4 regions of the Lysinibacillus sp. F12 genome follow, and region 1 is predicted to be linked to each of the others. Evidence: riboswitches for the same ligand, from Rfam matches in the RefSeq annotation. Region 1 holds a riboswitch; each other region holds the start of a gene.
The links. A riboswitch is a leader RNA that binds a small molecule or an ion and turns the genes downstream of it on or off. The one in region 1 is predicted to bind thiamine pyrophosphate.

Region 1 (4,617 bases):
TTTACCATTAATTTTTCAAGCAAGCGGATACTACTAAACAACAATAAGCTTAGCAAGACAATCGCAAAAATGGCGACAAACACTCGATCTGTACGGAAGGAAGATTGTGCTAAGGTCATGTATACGCCTATTCCCTTTTTTGCACCAAGCCATTCCGCAATAACTGCTCCCATTACACTATAGGTAGCAGCAATTTTTATGCCCGAGAAAATTGCCGGATAGGCATGTGGCCATTCTAATTTCCAAAACGTTTGGGCCTTCGTTGCTCCAATCATTTCGAAGTAATGCTTTAACTCGGGTGCTGTTTGACGAAAACCGTCCATTGCCGCAATGACAATAGGGAAAAAGCATACTAGACAAATAATGATGAGCTTTGGTAATAAGCCAAAGCCAAACCAAATAATAAGTAACGGCGCCAATACAAGAATGGGTATATTTTGCGACATAATGAGAATCGGATAAAATAACGACCGAATGAAAGTAAAACGATGCAAAACAATCGCCACGGTTAGACCACAGCCAACCCCAATAGCAAGTCCAAGTAAAGCTAATTCCACAGTAGCCAGGGCATGTGGCAGAAACGTTTGATATGATTGAAAGCCTTCCTTTAAGATTATGCTTGGTGCTGGTAGGAGCCAGGAAGGAACATCAGCGATATGCACAACAAGCTCCCATATGAATAAGAGGAAGGCGATAAACATTATCGTCCTTCCCTTTTGTAATGCCCGTTTCATGACTGATATTTCTCCGTTAATGTAGCCATGGTAATCCCATTTGGTTGATATAAAATTTTTACTTGTGTAATGACATTAATGGCTCCTAGCTCGACCATCTTAACATTCATTTTTTCAATGATTTGAAGAAGCGTTGTAAGCTCACCTTCCATTGTTGTTTCAAGGGGATGAACCTCATAGTTCACACCAGATGCATCAATAACCGCAATGGCCGCATCCACATAAGGAATGACATCCTCGTATTTCTCTGTCTTTGGAATGATTTGGACACTGATTAATGAATTTGCCATGTTAATTGGCCTCCTTTTTCGGTAGGAACTCATTCGTAAACGCCTGTTTAGCATCAAATTCGCCCTCTAACACTTTATTACTCGACATCCATTTAGCATAGTTTTCCCACACAGAAAGCTTTTGCTCCCCCCATTGATTAGCGTCATCCTGATACTTATCAGCCAACCACTCTTGACTTTTATGCACTAACTCCTTATCTAAGTCTGGTGCCGCTTCTAGTAAAATATCAGCCGCTTCATTCGGATGCTCGATGGCATATTCATAGCCCTTCGATGCAGCTGCAACAAAAGCTTTGACGCTGTCTGGATTGTTTTGAATCATTTTTTCATTGGTTGCTAAAACAGGTGTATAGTAATCTAACTGATCACTATAGTCCGTTAAATACAGCATATTAATTTTTTCCCCACGAAGCTCTGCCTCAATACCTGTCCATGCATAATAAATCCAAGCAAAGTCGATGTCCTTTTTCATCATCGTAAAGAAATCTAAATCTCCCGCATTGACAATGTCTAATTTATTAATATCAGCGTTTTCTTTTTGCATTAATGATTGTAATACCGCTTGTTCGAGAGGTGCTCCCCAGCCCCCATATGTTTTTCCTTCAAAGTCCTTTGGAGAGGTAATACCCTTTGACGCTACAGAAGCAAATCCAGATGTATTATGCTGGATGATGGCCGCTATCGAAACAAGTGGCACATCCTGAACACGAGCCTGTGTAATGCCCTCCTGATAACTCACGCCAAATTCTGCCTTACCAGAAGCTACGAGCTGATCGGCTCCTGCCTCTCCTGGCATTATAATATCAACATCTAAGCCTACTTCTTCAAAATAACCGAGCTTTTTCGCAACATACAATCCTGTATGATTCGTATTCGGTGTCCAATCGAGTACCACTGATACCTTTTTCTTTGTATCAGCAGACTGCTTGTCCTCCTTGTCGCTACAGCCTACTAACGTCAATAGAGTAGCTAATAGGATAAATAACCATTTTTTCATGCTAGGTCCTCCCAGTTTGTAATATGAAAGTGTTCATGAATGAATGTTGTCACCAGAAGAAAGCGTATTATACGGTTGGTAAGATATTGCTTAGAAAATAAAAAAACGCCTAGGATTCCTCCCAGACGTATTGCAATCAATCTCCAAAACATTTGCTTTTTTGAATAGATGTTCCCTACGCTGGTACGAGCCAAATCAGGTTCAAAGGGTCAGTGTCTATCGGACACAATCTCAGCTAGCCATAACTAGCCCCCCTACATTCTTTCGCTATGAACTTTTCGATGTTTATTATACCCATAGTTGATCTTAAATGACAAGATGCTAATTTTGGATAGTTGTGCCACTATAAACAAATAGCCCAGCTCTACTTATAGAGACTGGGCATGATGTTAGCTTGTTTTTTGTTCTTTTTTGGCCGTTAAAACATGTGAGATGGCTCCATCTGTTGCAATGTCCACTTTAAATGAACCATTAGAATGGCGATCAGCGCGCGTCAATGCATGGACATCGATAACCTCTTGTATGCCTTTTTCAGTTTCAATCACAACCTGCTCATCGTCTGTTGCTTGAATAACAGCGACAATTCGATGAGGATTTGCTTTTAATTCTGTAAGGACTTTAAGTCCACGCTTGGCACGACTTGCTATTTCTACCTCTGCGACATTCATTTTCTTTACAGCCCCTCGTTGTGTCACAATAACGACATATTGTGTTTCGTCTGGCTGTAGGACATTGACCCCGACTAAAGCTTCTCCATCTTTTAGCGTAATACCTTTAACACCGCCCGTTTTCACTCCAGTAACTGGTAGTTCTTCAATAGGGAAACGAATGGCATAGGCCGTATCAGTTGTTAAGAGCAGTTCCGCATCATCAGTTATAAACGATGCATAAATCATTGCATCGCCCGCTTTAACATTCATTGTTTTAATTGGCTTCGAATAACGCGTCACAGCATAATCTGCTAATGGCGAACGTTTAATTTGGCCATCTTTCGTAGCAGTTAAAATATACATATTTGGCTGTTCAAATGTTTCAAAGCCATAGACTGCAATAATCGACTCATCTTCACTTGTTGGCACAATACTTGAAATATGCTGTCCAAGGTCCTTCCAGCGAATATCAGGTAATTCATGAACAGGCTGATAAATATAATTCCCTCTATTTGTAAATAACAATAGATGATGTTGTGTATTTAAGTTTGCTTCATACAATAAGTAATCGGAATCTTTCATCGCAAAATCTTGACCGTTGGAGGCGGCATGGGATCGTGTAGATGTACGTTTAATATAGCCATCTTTCGTGACAGTCACTACAACCTCTTCACTTGGAACAAGGACATCTAATGTAATTTTAATTTCTTCTATTTCTTGTTCAATTTTCGAGCGACGTGGCTCTGTGAAACGTTTTTTAATATCTAGCAATTCTTGTTTAATGACGCGTACAAGTTTGGCCTCGCTTTGTAAAATTCCTTCTAGCTTGGCAATCAATTTGTTTAAGTCATCCTGTTCTTGACGGAGTTCTGTAATATCGGTATTCGTTAAACGATATAATTGCAGGCTCACAATCGCCTCTGCCTGTACCTCAGTAAAATCGAACTTCGCCTGTAAATTGAGCTTGGCGTCCTTCTTATCGTTAGATGAACGAATCGTAGCAATAACCTCGTCTAGAATAGATAGGGCTTTAATTAAGCCATCCACGATATGGGAGCGATCCTTTGCCTTTTGTAAATCATATATAGAACGATTTGTGACCACTTCTTTTTGGTGAGTAATATAGGAATCCAGCAATAATGGTAATGTCATCATCGTTGGACGACGATTATGAATGGCAATCATATTAAAATTGTAAGCTACTTGTAAATCTGTTGTTTTAAATAGGTACTGTAGAATCCCCTGTCCAGGAACATCCTTTTTCAGCTCGATAACGACACGTAACCCTGTACGATCTGATTCATCACGAATTTCAGCAATCCCTTCAAGGCGTTTATCTACACGTTGCTCATCAATTTTTTTCACAAGATTCGCTTTATTCACATCGTATGGTAATTCGGTAACGACAATTTGCTCTTTTCCGCCCTTGATAGGTTCGACCACAGCTTGTGCACGGACAATAATTTTACCGCGCCCTGTTTCATATGCCTTTTTAATGCCGTCTACACCTTGAATAATTCCGCCTGTAGGGAAATCAGGACCCTTGATAACTGTCATCAATTCATCCACTGTCACAGTAGGCTTGTCTAAGCGCATCAAAACAGCATCCAGCACTTCATCTAATGCATGCGGTGGAATATCTGTTGCATAACCCGCAGATATCCCTGTAGAGCCGTTTACTAATAAATTAGGGAAACGAGCTGGTAAAACAGTTGGTTCCATATCCTGGTCATCGAAGTTTGGCACGAATTCAACCGTTTTCTTCCCAATATCTCGTAACATTTCACCAGCAATTGCAGAAAGTCTTGCCTCCGTATAACGCATGGCTGCTGGTGGATCTCCATCAACCGAACCGTTATTCCCATGCATTTCTATAAGCATATGGCGAGCTTTCCAATCCTGACTCATACGAACCATCGCCTCATAGACTGAGCTATCTCCGTGCG
Region 2 (4,617 bases), on a different contig from region 1:
GGAAAAGATAACGGAATAACCTTATCGACAGTAGCTATTGGTCAAGACGCGGATGCAAACTTATTGGAAGCTCTGAGTGAGATGGGGAGTGGACGTTTCTACAATGTTATCGATGAGCAAACTATTCCGTCCATTTTATCTCGTGAAACGGCCATGATTTCCCGTACGTACATTGAAGATAATCCATTCTATCCTGTACTGTATAATGCAGGGGGATGGAATACGCTATTTGCCAATGGCGTTCCACAAATGAATGCTTATATTGGAACAACCGCAAAGCAGGGTGCTACCGTCGTGGCTGAAAGCGAAAAGGAAGATCCAGTATTAGCACAATGGCAATACGGTCTTGGCAAAACATTCGCATTTACTTCTGATTCAACAGGAAAGTGGTCAGGAGACTGGGCAAGATGGCAGGACTGGGGCACATTTTGGCAAACGCTTATTTCGCAAATGCTCCCAAGTTATAATGACGTTGCCTACGATGTAAGAGTAGAATCAGATGGATCCTTTATGATTACAGACCCTACAAATGAAGCAGCATTTTTAGATATTGTGGCTGTTAATGAAGCGGGTGAAGAGCTAGACACACAGCTTGAAACTATATCAGCCTCTCAGGTGCGAGCTGTGGTACAAGCTGAGCCGGGGTTAATCTTCTTCCGTATCGCTGATGAAAAGGAAACGATTTATCAGGCGGGATTAAGTGTTCCTTACAGCGCTGAATATGAACTTCTTCCTGTTAATGATAAATTAATAGAAGAAATAACCGAACAAACAGGTGGTGCTGTTTTAAAAGAACCACAAGAAGTGTTCCGTGACTTTACAAAGCAAGGGGCGGATCGTCAAAACATTGCCACATGGCTTCTCCTTGCAGGTATGCTCTTATTCTTTATTGATATAACAATAAGGCGCTTTGGCTGGAATTTCCTAACGAAGTCGAAGAAAAAGGAGCAACTGGTAGAGGATCTCCCTGTACAAGCAGAAGACACGAATGTAGCACAACTATTAAAGGGTATGAAAAAACGCCAATAATTTAGTTTAGATGAAAGCAGTGCGAATTTCGCACTGCTTTTTGTACATTCATGGAAAAAGAAATCCTTCCACGACACTATTTAATAAAGAGAGTAGGATTAAAATATCTTACTAGCACCGTTTTTCGCAAACTGCTAGCTACTAAAATGCCTAAAATTGCTCCAATTGTACTTGATATTAAAAAGGCAGGCATAAAAAACAAGGCTGCTACGGAAGTTTCCATTAGTACCTTTGCATAGGGCACTGCTACAAGTGATGCTAGAAGACCAGTGCCAATCACTTCACCCAAACCAGCAAACCAAATTTTACCGTTATATTTATAGGCAAGCCCTGCGCATAATGCACCAATAATACTACCAGGAATGGCTAAAAGAGAGCCTGTCCCTGTAAGGATTCGAATAATGGCCGTAACAAAGGCAACTACAACTGTAGATACGGGTCCAAGTATAATGGCTCCTATTACGTTAATAGCGTGCTGCACCGGATAAGCACGAGCAATCCCAGTTGGAATGGAGATAAAAGTAGAACCTGCAATAGCAATCGCTACTAATAAAGCCATAATTGTTAATTTTCTAATAGACATGTTAGGTGTACTCCTTTTCATTTTAGCCACTAGGAAAATGAAAAAAGCCGCTTCCTTCAAACGACAGGAAGCGGCCTTGCTTATACACTGAAAATAGCAAGAAGCGCCACTTCCCTCCGCTAGTATGAACTAGATCAGGTTCGAAGGGTCCGTATATAACCATATACGTCTCAGCCTTTAGAAGACTCCCCTAGTGGTAAGTATTTTTCTATTTTTTAGAAGTGTAACATATTTCAATAAATAGTCAATAAGAGTTACCTATTAATGTGAATCTGGATGCATAAGCTGAGGCGCCTTTTTCAATGTCCAAATCAGGGCAAGGAAGAAGCAAGCTAATAAGATAATGGCACCAAAAATATAAGGACTGTTCATATTCCAGTCAAATAAAAAACCAGCCAAAGCGGGTCCAATCATATTTCCTAGACTCATATAGGCATTATTCAAGCCGGCTGCGAATCCTTGCTCTTTTTCTGCAAGTTTTGATATGAGAGTATTAACAGCTGGACGAATCAACGTTGTCGCCGTAGAGAAGATGGTTGCAACAACTAATATTAGTGCAAAACCAGAAACAAATAATATTAAGAAAATAGCAACGGCCGCAATAAATAAATTGACCAAAACTACTTTCATTTCACCAAACCGTTTAAAGAGTGGCGTAATAATAAACATTTGTACAATTACCCCAAACGCACCACCAACAACTAAAATGATGGCAATATCGCCAGGTGAGTAATTAAATTTCTCTGTCACAAATAGTGATAAGGTCGTTTGGAAGTTAGCAATCCCAAATGAGAATACCATCATAATAATTAACATAACAAAATAAGGCATATGTACAGAGCGAGCCATCTGTTTTACCAGATTATCTTGCTTTTGTCTATTTTGCGCAGTATTTGGCTTTGTAGATGGTAATAAAAAGTAAGATAAAATAGCCGCTAAAATGGCGGCAGCTCCCGCCATGAAAAATGGAAAATGTAAGCTAACCTTTGCAAGGAAACCACCAATTCCAGGGCCAATCATAAAGCCGAAAGACATAGCAGCTCCTAACAAACTCATTCCTTTTCCGCGTTCTTCATAAGTTGTCACGTCTGCTACAAAAGCCATAATAGGAGGTGCTACAAATGCAGAGCCAAGGCCACCTAAAAAACGTGCTAAAAAGAGCATCCATACATCTGTAGAAAGGCCAAAACCGATTTGTGCAAGTCCTGTTAGTATAAGACCGAAAATAATTAAATTTTTCCGCCCATACTGGTCCGAAAGATTCCCAGCAATTGGAGAAAATACGAATTGTGCTAAGGCGAACGTTGCAATAAGCATGCCTAGAACTTGTCCTGCTGCTCCAAATATTCTTAAATATTCAGGCATTACAGGAATAATAATTCCAATACTCCCCATTGCGATAAACATGTTAAACATTAAAATATACAAAGCCGCCTTATTGGACTTCTGCTGGGTCATCGACAAGCCCCCCTTTTTGTAATCAAATATAGTACAGTCTATCATAAAGAATTATGGCTGGCTAATAGTTGAGATTGCTGTAACTGGTTCGATATGTAGAATGATTTTCCAGAAAAGCTTTTATCTCATAAAAATTCGGGGTGTGGAGTGAGGAAGAGAATTGCTTTTTCTAGAGACTTGAAATAGGGAGAGTAAAAAACTAGTGAAAATAAATAATTTCGTTTGCCATTACCTATAACCGTGTAGATGAAAGTTAAAGATGAAGTTATAATGCGCAGGTGTCGTACGACGTAGATTCAAGGTCTTTTTATGGATAAAGAAAAACTAAAGATTGCTGGCATCTTGAAAAAATTGATGATACCTAGACGAAGGGGGATTGTATGATCGACAACTGGTTACTAGTAGAATTGCTTTCTAAATATAGCGATACAAATGAATGCTTAAATAAAAAAGGCGAATTGGTTTGTAGACCAATTCGCTTTTATAAATTATCGAATACTCATTTTAAATTCTAAAAACAGTTCATTATATTTTCCTAAGTAATCTGGACCTAAGTTTTTGTATACCTCTAAGGTATCACGTTGGTCCTCAGATGGGTAGTAGCGTTCATCTGAAACTACTTCTGGGTCCATTAAGTCCATCGCAGCAATATTTGGCGTTGAATAGCCAACATAATCGGCATTTTGAGCACCGGATTCTGCACTTAGCATAAAATTGATGAAGGCATGTGCACCATCAATATTTTTCGATGTTTTGGGAATAACCATATTATCGAACCATAGATTGGAGCCCTCTTCAGGAACAGCAAAGTCCAACTCTTCATTTTCAAACATCATGTCTGCTGCCTGACCAGACCAAGTGAGGGCTACTGTTGCTTCGTTATTAATCATTAATGGTGTAATTTCATCCCCAATGATCGCTTTTACGTTGGGCGCAAGTGTAATCAATTTGTCAGTTGCTTCCCGTAGTTCATTGTTATCCAATGAATTCAAGGAGTGTCCAAGACTATTTAACCCCATCCCAATCACTTCACGGGCACCGTCTACTAAAAATACTTTTCTTTTTAATGAAGGATCCCATAAATCGTCCCAAGAAGAGAAATCTAAATTTCCAACTAGTTTTGGATTATAGACAATCCCTACTGTTCCCCAAAAGTAAGGAACTGAATATTGATTGTTATCATCGAATGGTAAGTCTAAAAAGTAAGGGTCGATATTTTTTAAATTCGGTATTTTTGCTTTGTCTAAAGGAATCAATAAATTATCTTCCTTCATTTTTTCAATCATATACTCAGAAGGAACAGCAATATCGTAAGCTGTACCACCTTGCTGTATTTTTGTCATCATAGCTTCATTAGAGTCAAATGTTTCATAGATGACATGAATACCTGTTTCTTTTTCAAATTCCTTCAATAGATCAGGGTCAATATACTCTCCCCAGTTAAAAATGGTTAAAGTGTCTTTTCCACTTTTACCGCCACCTGCACTTAAGGCGTCAGCAGCATAGAATAAAAGGGCAGAAACAACAAGGATAGCGATGGTCGCTTG
Region 3 (4,617 bases), on a different contig from region 1:
CCCCACCTTTTCAAGCCAACCTTTTGCACGTTCAACATTTGGATTTTGCTGTAATTCCTCGACAATTGTTACATTCTCTAAAATAGTACGCCAAGGAAGTAAACAAGGCTGCTGTGGCATATAGCCAATTGCGCCTCTTTTTTGCTGAATCTCCTCTCCATTTAATAAAATCGTCCCTTGATCAACCAAAGAGACCCCACCAATTAATTGAAAAAGGGTACTCTTACCACTGCCAGATGGTCCTACTATGGCCACAAACTCACCATCCTTGACATCAAAGGAAACATGGTCAAGTACATGTAGACTGTCAAAGGATTTAGCGATGTTTTGAATGCTGAGCATGATAACCTCTCCCCTTTACCATTAATTTTTCAAGCAAGCGGATACTACTAAACAACAATAAGCTTAGCAAGACAATCGCAAAAATGGCGACAAACACTCGATCTGTACGGAAGGAAGATTGTGCTAAGGTCATGTATACGCCTATTCCCTTTTTTGCACCAAGCCATTCCGCAATAACTGCTCCCATTACACTATAGGTAGCAGCAATTTTTATGCCCGAGAAAATTGCCGGATAGGCATGTGGCCATTCTAATTTCCAAAACGTTTGGGCCTTCGTTGCTCCAATCATTTCGAAGTAATGCTTTAACTCGGGTGCTGTTTGACGAAAACCGTCCATTGCCGCAATGACAATAGGGAAAAAGCATACTAGACAAATAATGATGAGCTTTGGTAATAAGCCAAAGCCAAACCAAATAATAAGTAACGGCGCCAATACAAGAATGGGTATATTTTGCGACATAATGAGAATCGGATAAAATAACGACCGAATGAAAGTAAAACGATGCAAAACAATCGCCACGGTTAGACCACAGCCAACCCCAATAGCAAGTCCAAGTAAAGCTAATTCCACAGTAGCCAGGGCATGTGGCAGAAACGTTTGATATGATTGAAAGCCTTCCTTTAAGATTATGCTTGGTGCTGGTAGGAGCCAGGAAGGAACATCAGCGATATGCACAACAAGCTCCCATATGAATAAGAGGAAGGCGATAAACATTATCGTCCTTCCCTTTTGTAATGCCCGTTTCATGACTGATATTTCTCCGTTAATGTAGCCATGGTAATCCCATTTGGTTGATATAAAATTTTTACTTGTGTAATGACATTAATGGCTCCTAGCTCGACCATCTTAACATTCATTTTTTCAATGATTTGAAGAAGCGTTGTAAGCTCACCTTCCATTGTTGTTTCAAGGGGATGAACCTCATAGTTCACACCAGATGCATCAATAACCGCAATGGCCGCATCCACATAAGGAATGACATCCTCGTATTTCTCTGTCTTTGGAATGATTTGGACACTGATTAATGAATTTGCCATGTTAATTGGCCTCCTTTTTCGGTAGGAACTCATTCGTAAACGCCTGTTTAGCATCAAATTCGCCCTCTAACACTTTATTACTCGACATCCATTTAGCATAGTTTTCCCACACAGAAAGCTTTTGCTCCCCCCATTGATTAGCGTCATCCTGATACTTATCAGCCAACCACTCTTGACTTTTATGCACTAACTCCTTATCTAAGTCTGGTGCCGCTTCTAGTAAAATATCAGCCGCTTCATTCGGATGCTCGATGGCATATTCATAGCCCTTCGATGCAGCTGCAACAAAAGCTTTGACGCTGTCTGGATTGTTTTGAATCATTTTTTCATTGGTTGCTAAAACAGGTGTATAGTAATCTAACTGATCACTATAGTCCGTTAAATACAGCATATTAATTTTTTCCCCACGAAGCTCTGCCTCAATACCTGTCCATGCATAATAAATCCAAGCAAAGTCGATGTCCTTTTTCATCATCGTAAAGAAATCTAAATCTCCCGCATTGACAATGTCTAATTTATTAATATCAGCGTTTTCTTTTTGCATTAATGATTGTAATACCGCTTGTTCGAGAGGTGCTCCCCAGCCCCCATATGTTTTTCCTTCAAAGTCCTTTGGAGAGGTAATACCCTTTGACGCTACAGAAGCAAATCCAGATGTATTATGCTGGATGATGGCCGCTATCGAAACAAGTGGCACATCCTGAACACGAGCCTGTGTAATGCCCTCCTGATAACTCACGCCAAATTCTGCCTTACCAGAAGCTACGAGCTGATCGGCTCCTGCCTCTCCTGGCATTATAATATCAACATCTAAGCCTACTTCTTCAAAATAACCGAGCTTTTTCGCAACATACAATCCTGTATGATTCGTATTCGGTGTCCAATCGAGTACCACTGATACCTTTTTCTTTGTATCAGCAGACTGCTTGTCCTCCTTGTCGCTACAGCCTACTAACGTCAATAGAGTAGCTAATAGGATAAATAACCATTTTTTCATGCTAGGTCCTCCCAGTTTGTAATATGAAAGTGTTCATGAATGAATGTTGTCACCAGAAGAAAGCGTATTATACGGTTGGTAAGATATTGCTTAGAAAATAAAAAAACGCCTAGGATTCCTCCCAGACGTATTGCAATCAATCTCCAAAACATTTGCTTTTTTGAATAGATGTTCCCTACGCTGGTACGAGCCAAATCAGGTTCAAAGGGTCAGTGTCTATCGGACACAATCTCAGCTAGCCATAACTAGCCCCCCTACATTCTTTCGCTATGAACTTTTCGATGTTTATTATACCCATAGTTGATCTTAAATGACAAGATGCTAATTTTGGATAGTTGTGCCACTATAAACAAATAGCCCAGCTCTACTTATAGAGACTGGGCATGATGTTAGCTTGTTTTTTGTTCTTTTTTGGCCGTTAAAACATGTGAGATGGCTCCATCTGTTGCAATGTCCACTTTAAATGAACCATTAGAATGGCGATCAGCGCGCGTCAATGCATGGACATCGATAACCTCTTGTATGCCTTTTTCAGTTTCAATCACAACCTGCTCATCGTCTGTTGCTTGAATAACAGCGACAATTCGATGAGGATTTGCTTTTAATTCTGTAAGGACTTTAAGTCCACGCTTGGCACGACTTGCTATTTCTACCTCTGCGACATTCATTTTCTTTACAGCCCCTCGTTGTGTCACAATAACGACATATTGTGTTTCGTCTGGCTGTAGGACATTGACCCCGACTAAAGCTTCTCCATCTTTTAGCGTAATACCTTTAACACCGCCCGTTTTCACTCCAGTAACTGGTAGTTCTTCAATAGGGAAACGAATGGCATAGGCCGTATCAGTTGTTAAGAGCAGTTCCGCATCATCAGTTATAAACGATGCATAAATCATTGCATCGCCCGCTTTAACATTCATTGTTTTAATTGGCTTCGAATAACGCGTCACAGCATAATCTGCTAATGGCGAACGTTTAATTTGGCCATCTTTCGTAGCAGTTAAAATATACATATTTGGCTGTTCAAATGTTTCAAAGCCATAGACTGCAATAATCGACTCATCTTCACTTGTTGGCACAATACTTGAAATATGCTGTCCAAGGTCCTTCCAGCGAATATCAGGTAATTCATGAACAGGCTGATAAATATAATTCCCTCTATTTGTAAATAACAATAGATGATGTTGTGTATTTAAGTTTGCTTCATACAATAAGTAATCGGAATCTTTCATCGCAAAATCTTGACCGTTGGAGGCGGCATGGGATCGTGTAGATGTACGTTTAATATAGCCATCTTTCGTGACAGTCACTACAACCTCTTCACTTGGAACAAGGACATCTAATGTAATTTTAATTTCTTCTATTTCTTGTTCAATTTTCGAGCGACGTGGCTCTGTGAAACGTTTTTTAATATCTAGCAATTCTTGTTTAATGACGCGTACAAGTTTGGCCTCGCTTTGTAAAATTCCTTCTAGCTTGGCAATCAATTTGTTTAAGTCATCCTGTTCTTGACGGAGTTCTGTAATATCGGTATTCGTTAAACGATATAATTGCAGGCTCACAATCGCCTCTGCCTGTACCTCAGTAAAATCGAACTTCGCCTGTAAATTGAGCTTGGCGTCCTTCTTATCGTTAGATGAACGAATCGTAGCAATAACCTCGTCTAGAATAGATAGGGCTTTAATTAAGCCATCCACGATATGGGAGCGATCCTTTGCCTTTTGTAAATCATATATAGAACGATTTGTGACCACTTCTTTTTGGTGAGTAATATAGGAATCCAGCAATAATGGTAATGTCATCATCGTTGGACGACGATTATGAATGGCAATCATATTAAAATTGTAAGCTACTTGTAAATCTGTTGTTTTAAATAGGTACTGTAGAATCCCCTGTCCAGGAACATCCTTTTTCAGCTCGATAACGACACGTAACCCTGTACGATCTGATTCATCACGAATTTCAGCAATCCCTTCAAGGCGTTTATCTACACGTTGCTCATCAATTTTTTTCACAAGATTCGCTTTATTCACATCGTATGGTAATTCGGTAACGACAATTTGCTCTTTTCCGCCCTTGATAGGTTCGACCACAGCTTGTGCACGGACAATAATTTTACCGCGCCCTGTTTCATATGCCTTTTTAATGCCGTCTACACCTTGAATAATTCCGCCTGTAGGGAAATCAGGACCCTTGATAACTGTCATCAATTCATCCACTGTCACAGTAGGCTTGTCTAA
Region 4 (4,617 bases), 960 kb from region 1:
CATATCATAAGCATATTCAAATAATACAGCATCTTCTAGTCCAAAATCGGCGCGTAAGGCTGCAATGGCAGCTTCTTCGTCGCCAATTTCATCGACTAAACCAGCTTCAAGTGCTTTTGTACCACCAAGAATACGGCCATCCGCCACTTTCTTCACATCGGCTTCTGACATATTACGTCCTTGTTCAACGATATCCACAAATTCTTCATATGTTTCATTGATCATATCCTGCATCATTGCACGTTCCTCTGGTGTCACATCACGCATTGGACTTAGCATATCCTTATGCTCACCAGATTTAAACGTTTCGAATTTGACACCGACTTTTTCAGCCAATGCTTGATAATTAATAGATTGCATGATAACACCAATTGAGCCTGTTATTGTATCACGATGTGCAAATATTTTGTCTGCTGGAGCTGAAATATAATAACCACCAGATGCTGCCATTGAATCCATTGATACATAAATTGGAATTTGTCTTTCTTCTTTAATTTTTAACAGCTTTTTATAAATTTCAGCAGATTCTTTTACCCCTCCACCAGGAGAGTTAACACTTAAAACAATTCCTTCAATCGTATCATCGTACAAAATACTATCCAATTGTTCTAGGAAAAATTGATGATCATATGCAACAGGCTGCCATAGTGAACTTGAGCCAATATCTTGGATCGTGCCATCCACCTTTAAATAGGCAATCCTTTTATCAAAATTATCCCCTTCGATTACATTTTCATATACATCTAAGTTATTTCCTGCCATTAAACTATCAAAATTACCTAGGAAATCTGCTTTAAATAGCGCAAAAATGGTATTAATCCCCAATGAAAACAGTAAAAGAACACCTGCTACTATTAATGCAACCCACCTTTTAACATTCATCTCTTTCCGCCTCCTTATGACGTAATACGTATGACTTGCTCATTAGTTTCATTTTTTTGCAATAATATGCAATTAGTTTTATTCTATTTATTTCCTCATAATACCTTACCTAAAATTACAAAAAAAATCAAAGTTCATTTCTTTGATGAACTCTGATTTTCGACATTATTTCCTAGGAAATGATTATTGTATACATTTTTTTATTTCTTGTTGCCTTAATTCGACACGTCTAATTTTACCAGATGCAGTTTTGGGTAACTCTGTAACAAATTCAATAGCACGTGGATATTTATAAGGTGCTGTTAATGATTTCACATGATTTTGAAGGGTTTGAATAAGCCCTTGATCACCATTAACACCATACTGCAGGATAATAAATGCTTTAACGATGTTCCCGCGAACTCTATCAGGGCTTGCAATGACAGCAACCTCTTTCACAGTCGGATGCTTCATCAACGCATCCTCCACTTCAAAGGGTCCAATTGTGTAACCTGAGGAAATAATGACATCATCCCCGCGTCCTTCAAACCAAAAGTAGCCGTCCGCATCTTTATAAGCTCGATCCCCTGTTATATACCAATCACCACGAAATTGTAAATTTGTACGTTCTGGATCATTTAAATATCTTTTAAAGAGTGCAGGTGTTTCTCGATGAACGGCAATATCACCTACTTCTCCTATAGCTACTGGCTCACCAAAATCGTCTATAATTTCAACGGTGTTGCCAGGGGTAGGCTTCCCCATCGAACCAACTCTTGCCTCCATACCTACCATAGTCCCTACCAGTAAGGTATTTTCTGTTTGACCATAACCATCTCGCACCTGTAGATGAAAAGTATCCGCGAATTTTTTTATAACTTCACTGTTCAAGGGCTCACCTGCTGAAACAGCTTGTCGAATTGAACTGATATCATACTCCTGTAAATTGTCAAGTGCTGCCATAAAACGATATTCAGTCGGTGTACAACATAAGATATTCATTTTAAATTTTTCAAGCAATGTTAAATAGGTTGCCGCATCAAACTTTCCTTTATAGACAAAAGCAGTGGCACCACTGCCTAAAATGGCGAGAAACGGGCTCCAAATCCATTTTTGCCATCCTGGTGCTGCGGTTGCCCATACAATATCATTTTCTTGTACTCCTAGCCAATGAGGAGCTGTTGTCCGTAAATGTGCATAGCCCCAGCTATGCGTATGCACTGCAGCTTTCGGATTTCCTGTTGTGCCACTTGTATAAGCTAAAAATGCATGGTCTGTACTTTTTGTTGGTGTAGAACTTATGTAAGTTGTTGGTTGCTTTCGCATTATATCTAACAATGGCTGCCATGGCTCATGAGCATTTCCAATAACAAATAGCTGCACCTCTTGTAAATTTTCTACTTGATCAAATTGCTGAATGTAAGGCTCAAAGGCCACAATTGCTTTAGCATCGGCATGATGAATACGATACTCAATATCTTTTGTTCTTAGCATTTCAGAGCTTGGAATGATTGTTAAACCCGCTTTTAATGCAGCAATATAGACAATGTATGCTTCTACTGAGCGTGGTACCATCACTAAAATGACATCACCTTTAGTTAATCCATTTTTTGTAAAGACATGTGCCGCCTGATTCGCTCTTTCAAGTAAATGTGCGTAGGTGATAAATTGTACATCAGAATGCTCTTCATAAATTATCAATGCATTTTTAGTTGAATCCTTAGCATATTTTTCAAATTCATCAGTTATGTTATACCATTCTGGTGCTACTAATTCTTGTCTTTTCATGGCAAATGCCCCCTTTTGATAAGACACATTATACTCCTTTCTTAGAATTTTCAATGGTTTACACTTGATTTGAGTAAAGTCATGACAACTATCATACTTACCTATATGGCATCAGTCACGTTTTGTTGATAGGAAAACTTGCTATTGAATACATATGAAAAGTATGGTACATTTTGGTCAACTAAAAGCAAGATTGCAGGGGGACTCATAAAGAGTTGAGAAGGTAAAACCTGACCCTTTGAACCTGTTAGTTAATACTGACGTAGGGAGCAATGAACATCTTTTTTTCAGATGAAAGGCTCTTTTTCGTGCATTTTTACACAAAAGAGCCTTTTTTGCGTGCTTACGTCCACCCATGAAGGAGGACTAAAATGATTTTTCAAACGATTCGTCAACAACAACCGCTTATACACTGTATAACTAATTATGTTGTGGCTAATTTCCAAGCAAATGGCTTATTGGCATTAGGTGCCTCTCCTGTCATGGCTGATGACAGCCATGAGGTAGAAGAAATGGTCGCCATTGCAGAAGCTCTTTTAATCAATATTGGTACACTGAATGATCGAACAAAGGAAGCGATGCTGTTAGCAGGAAAAAAGGCAAATACCCTTAGTATTCCTGTTATATTAGATCCAGTTGGCGCAGGTGCCACAGTTTATCGCAAGGAAACCGTACACCTATTACTTACAGACATACAATTTGCGGTCATACGCTGTAACAAGGGAGAACTTGCGGCATTAGTGAATGTGGAATGGCAACAAAAAGGTGTTGATAGTGGTGATGGATTTATTGACATAGAAACAGAAGCAACATTATTGGCTCAACGCTACAACTGTATAGTCATTGTTACAGGCGAACATGATTTTATGACAGACGGTGTGCAGAGCCAATGGATAACTGGTGGAAATTCACAAATGACAGAAGTCACTGGTACAGGCTGTTTACTTAGTGCTATATGTGGAGCCGCCTACTGTTCAGGAGAAGATCCATACAGTCAATTAGTGGAAACCCTCACTTACTACAAAAAAGCAGCTGAGCTAGCATCAGCCTTTACAGAGGATATCGGGGATATTCAAATTGCTTTGCTAAATGCCCTTCATCGTCTTTCAAAGGAGGGTGAGGCTTCATGCATATTGTAACGACAATTGCAGGCTCAGATAGTGGTGGTGGCGCTGGTATTCAGGCTGATTTAAAAACATTCCAGGAATTAGGGGTTTTCGGTACCTCAGTTATTACAGCTTTAACTGCTCAAAACACACGAGGTGTAACAGGGGTTTTCCCAATTGAAGTTGATTTTGTTGAAAAACAATTTCATGCATTACTAGAAGATTTTTCGATTGCTGCGATTAAAACGGGGATGCTTTATTCCTCGGATATTATTCAGACAATCGCACACATTTTACAGGATTTAAAAATCCCACTAATTGTTGATCCAGTTATGATTGCAAAAGGTGGAGAAAACTTATTGCAGCAAGAGGCTATTGAAGCCATGCGCATTTCTTTACTACCACTTGCTACAATTGTGACACCAAATATACCAGAAGCAGAGGCACTTACTGGAAGAAAAATAAATCAATTCTCTGATATGGAGAAGGTCGCTCAATGCTTTTTCCAACTAGGTGTTCACTGTGTCATCATTAAAGGTGGGCATCTCCCCAATTCGTTATATGCGATTGATTATGTATTTATAAAAAATGACAAATATTTTTCCATGCAGTCTCCTCGTATTCCAACGAAAAACACACATGGTACAGGTTGTACATTTTCAGCAGCTCTCACTGCTTTTATTGCTCAAGGTTTGACAATTGAAAAAGCTGTTATTGAAGCTAAAAAATTTATACAATTAGCTATTATGCATGATTTAGCCATTGGTAATGGTCATGGCCCTACAAATCATTTTGCTTATCGGCTGCATAATGGTGCCTGCGAGGTGAAGTTAGTTGAAACGTGAGGATTTACAGCTTTATT

Region 2: linked by a shared signal. The riboswitch ahead of thiW (energy coupling factor transporter S component ThiW) and the one ahead of AC3CH7_RS08370 (ABC transporter substrate-binding protein) in region 1 are both predicted to bind thiamine pyrophosphate.
Region 3: linked by a shared signal. The riboswitch ahead of AC3CH7_RS17460 (ABC transporter substrate-binding protein) and the one ahead of AC3CH7_RS08370 (ABC transporter substrate-binding protein) in region 1 are both predicted to bind thiamine pyrophosphate.
Region 4: linked by a shared signal. The riboswitch ahead of thiM (hydroxyethylthiazole kinase) and the one ahead of AC3CH7_RS08370 (ABC transporter substrate-binding protein) in region 1 are both predicted to bind thiamine pyrophosphate.

Annotation. Positions count from the first base shown of each region.
Region 1 is NZ_JBYMLP010000002.1:274,327-278,943, forward strand. It holds gene AC3CH7_RS08360 (ABC transporter permease) at 1-734, opposite strand, end outside; gene AC3CH7_RS08365 (thiamine-binding protein) at 731-1,024, opposite strand; gene AC3CH7_RS08370 (ABC transporter substrate-binding protein) at 1,026-2,021, opposite strand; TPP riboswitch at 2,177-2,287, opposite strand; gene parC (DNA topoisomerase IV subunit A) at 2,411-4,617, opposite strand, start outside.
Region 2 is NZ_JBYMLP010000001.1:1,212,439-1,217,055, reverse strand. It holds gene AC3CH7_RS06140 (VWA domain-containing protein) at 1-1,029, shown strand, start outside; gene thiW (energy coupling factor transporter S component ThiW) at 1,106-1,612, opposite strand; TPP riboswitch at 1,707-1,814, opposite strand; gene AC3CH7_RS06130 (MFS transporter) at 1,874-3,070, opposite strand; gene AC3CH7_RS06125 (ABC transporter substrate-binding protein) at 3,559-4,617, opposite strand, start outside.
Region 3 is NZ_JBYMLP010000003.1:709,911-714,527, forward strand. It holds gene AC3CH7_RS17445 (ABC transporter ATP-binding protein) at 1-342, opposite strand, end outside; gene AC3CH7_RS17450 (ABC transporter permease) at 317-1,090, opposite strand; gene AC3CH7_RS17455 (thiamine-binding protein) at 1,087-1,380, opposite strand; gene AC3CH7_RS17460 (ABC transporter substrate-binding protein) at 1,382-2,377, opposite strand; TPP riboswitch at 2,533-2,643, opposite strand; gene parC (DNA topoisomerase IV subunit A) at 2,767-4,617, opposite strand, start outside.
Region 4 is NZ_JBYMLP010000002.1:1,232,738-1,237,354, forward strand. It holds gene sppA (signal peptide peptidase SppA) at 1-882, opposite strand, end outside; gene mbcS (acyl-CoA synthetase MbcS) at 1,066-2,649, opposite strand; TPP riboswitch at 2,837-2,935, shown strand; gene thiM (hydroxyethylthiazole kinase) at 3,021-3,788, shown strand; gene thiD (bifunctional hydroxymethylpyrimidine kinase/phosphomethylpyrimidine kinase) at 3,776-4,600, shown strand; gene thiE (thiamine phosphate synthase) at 4,590-4,617, shown strand, end outside.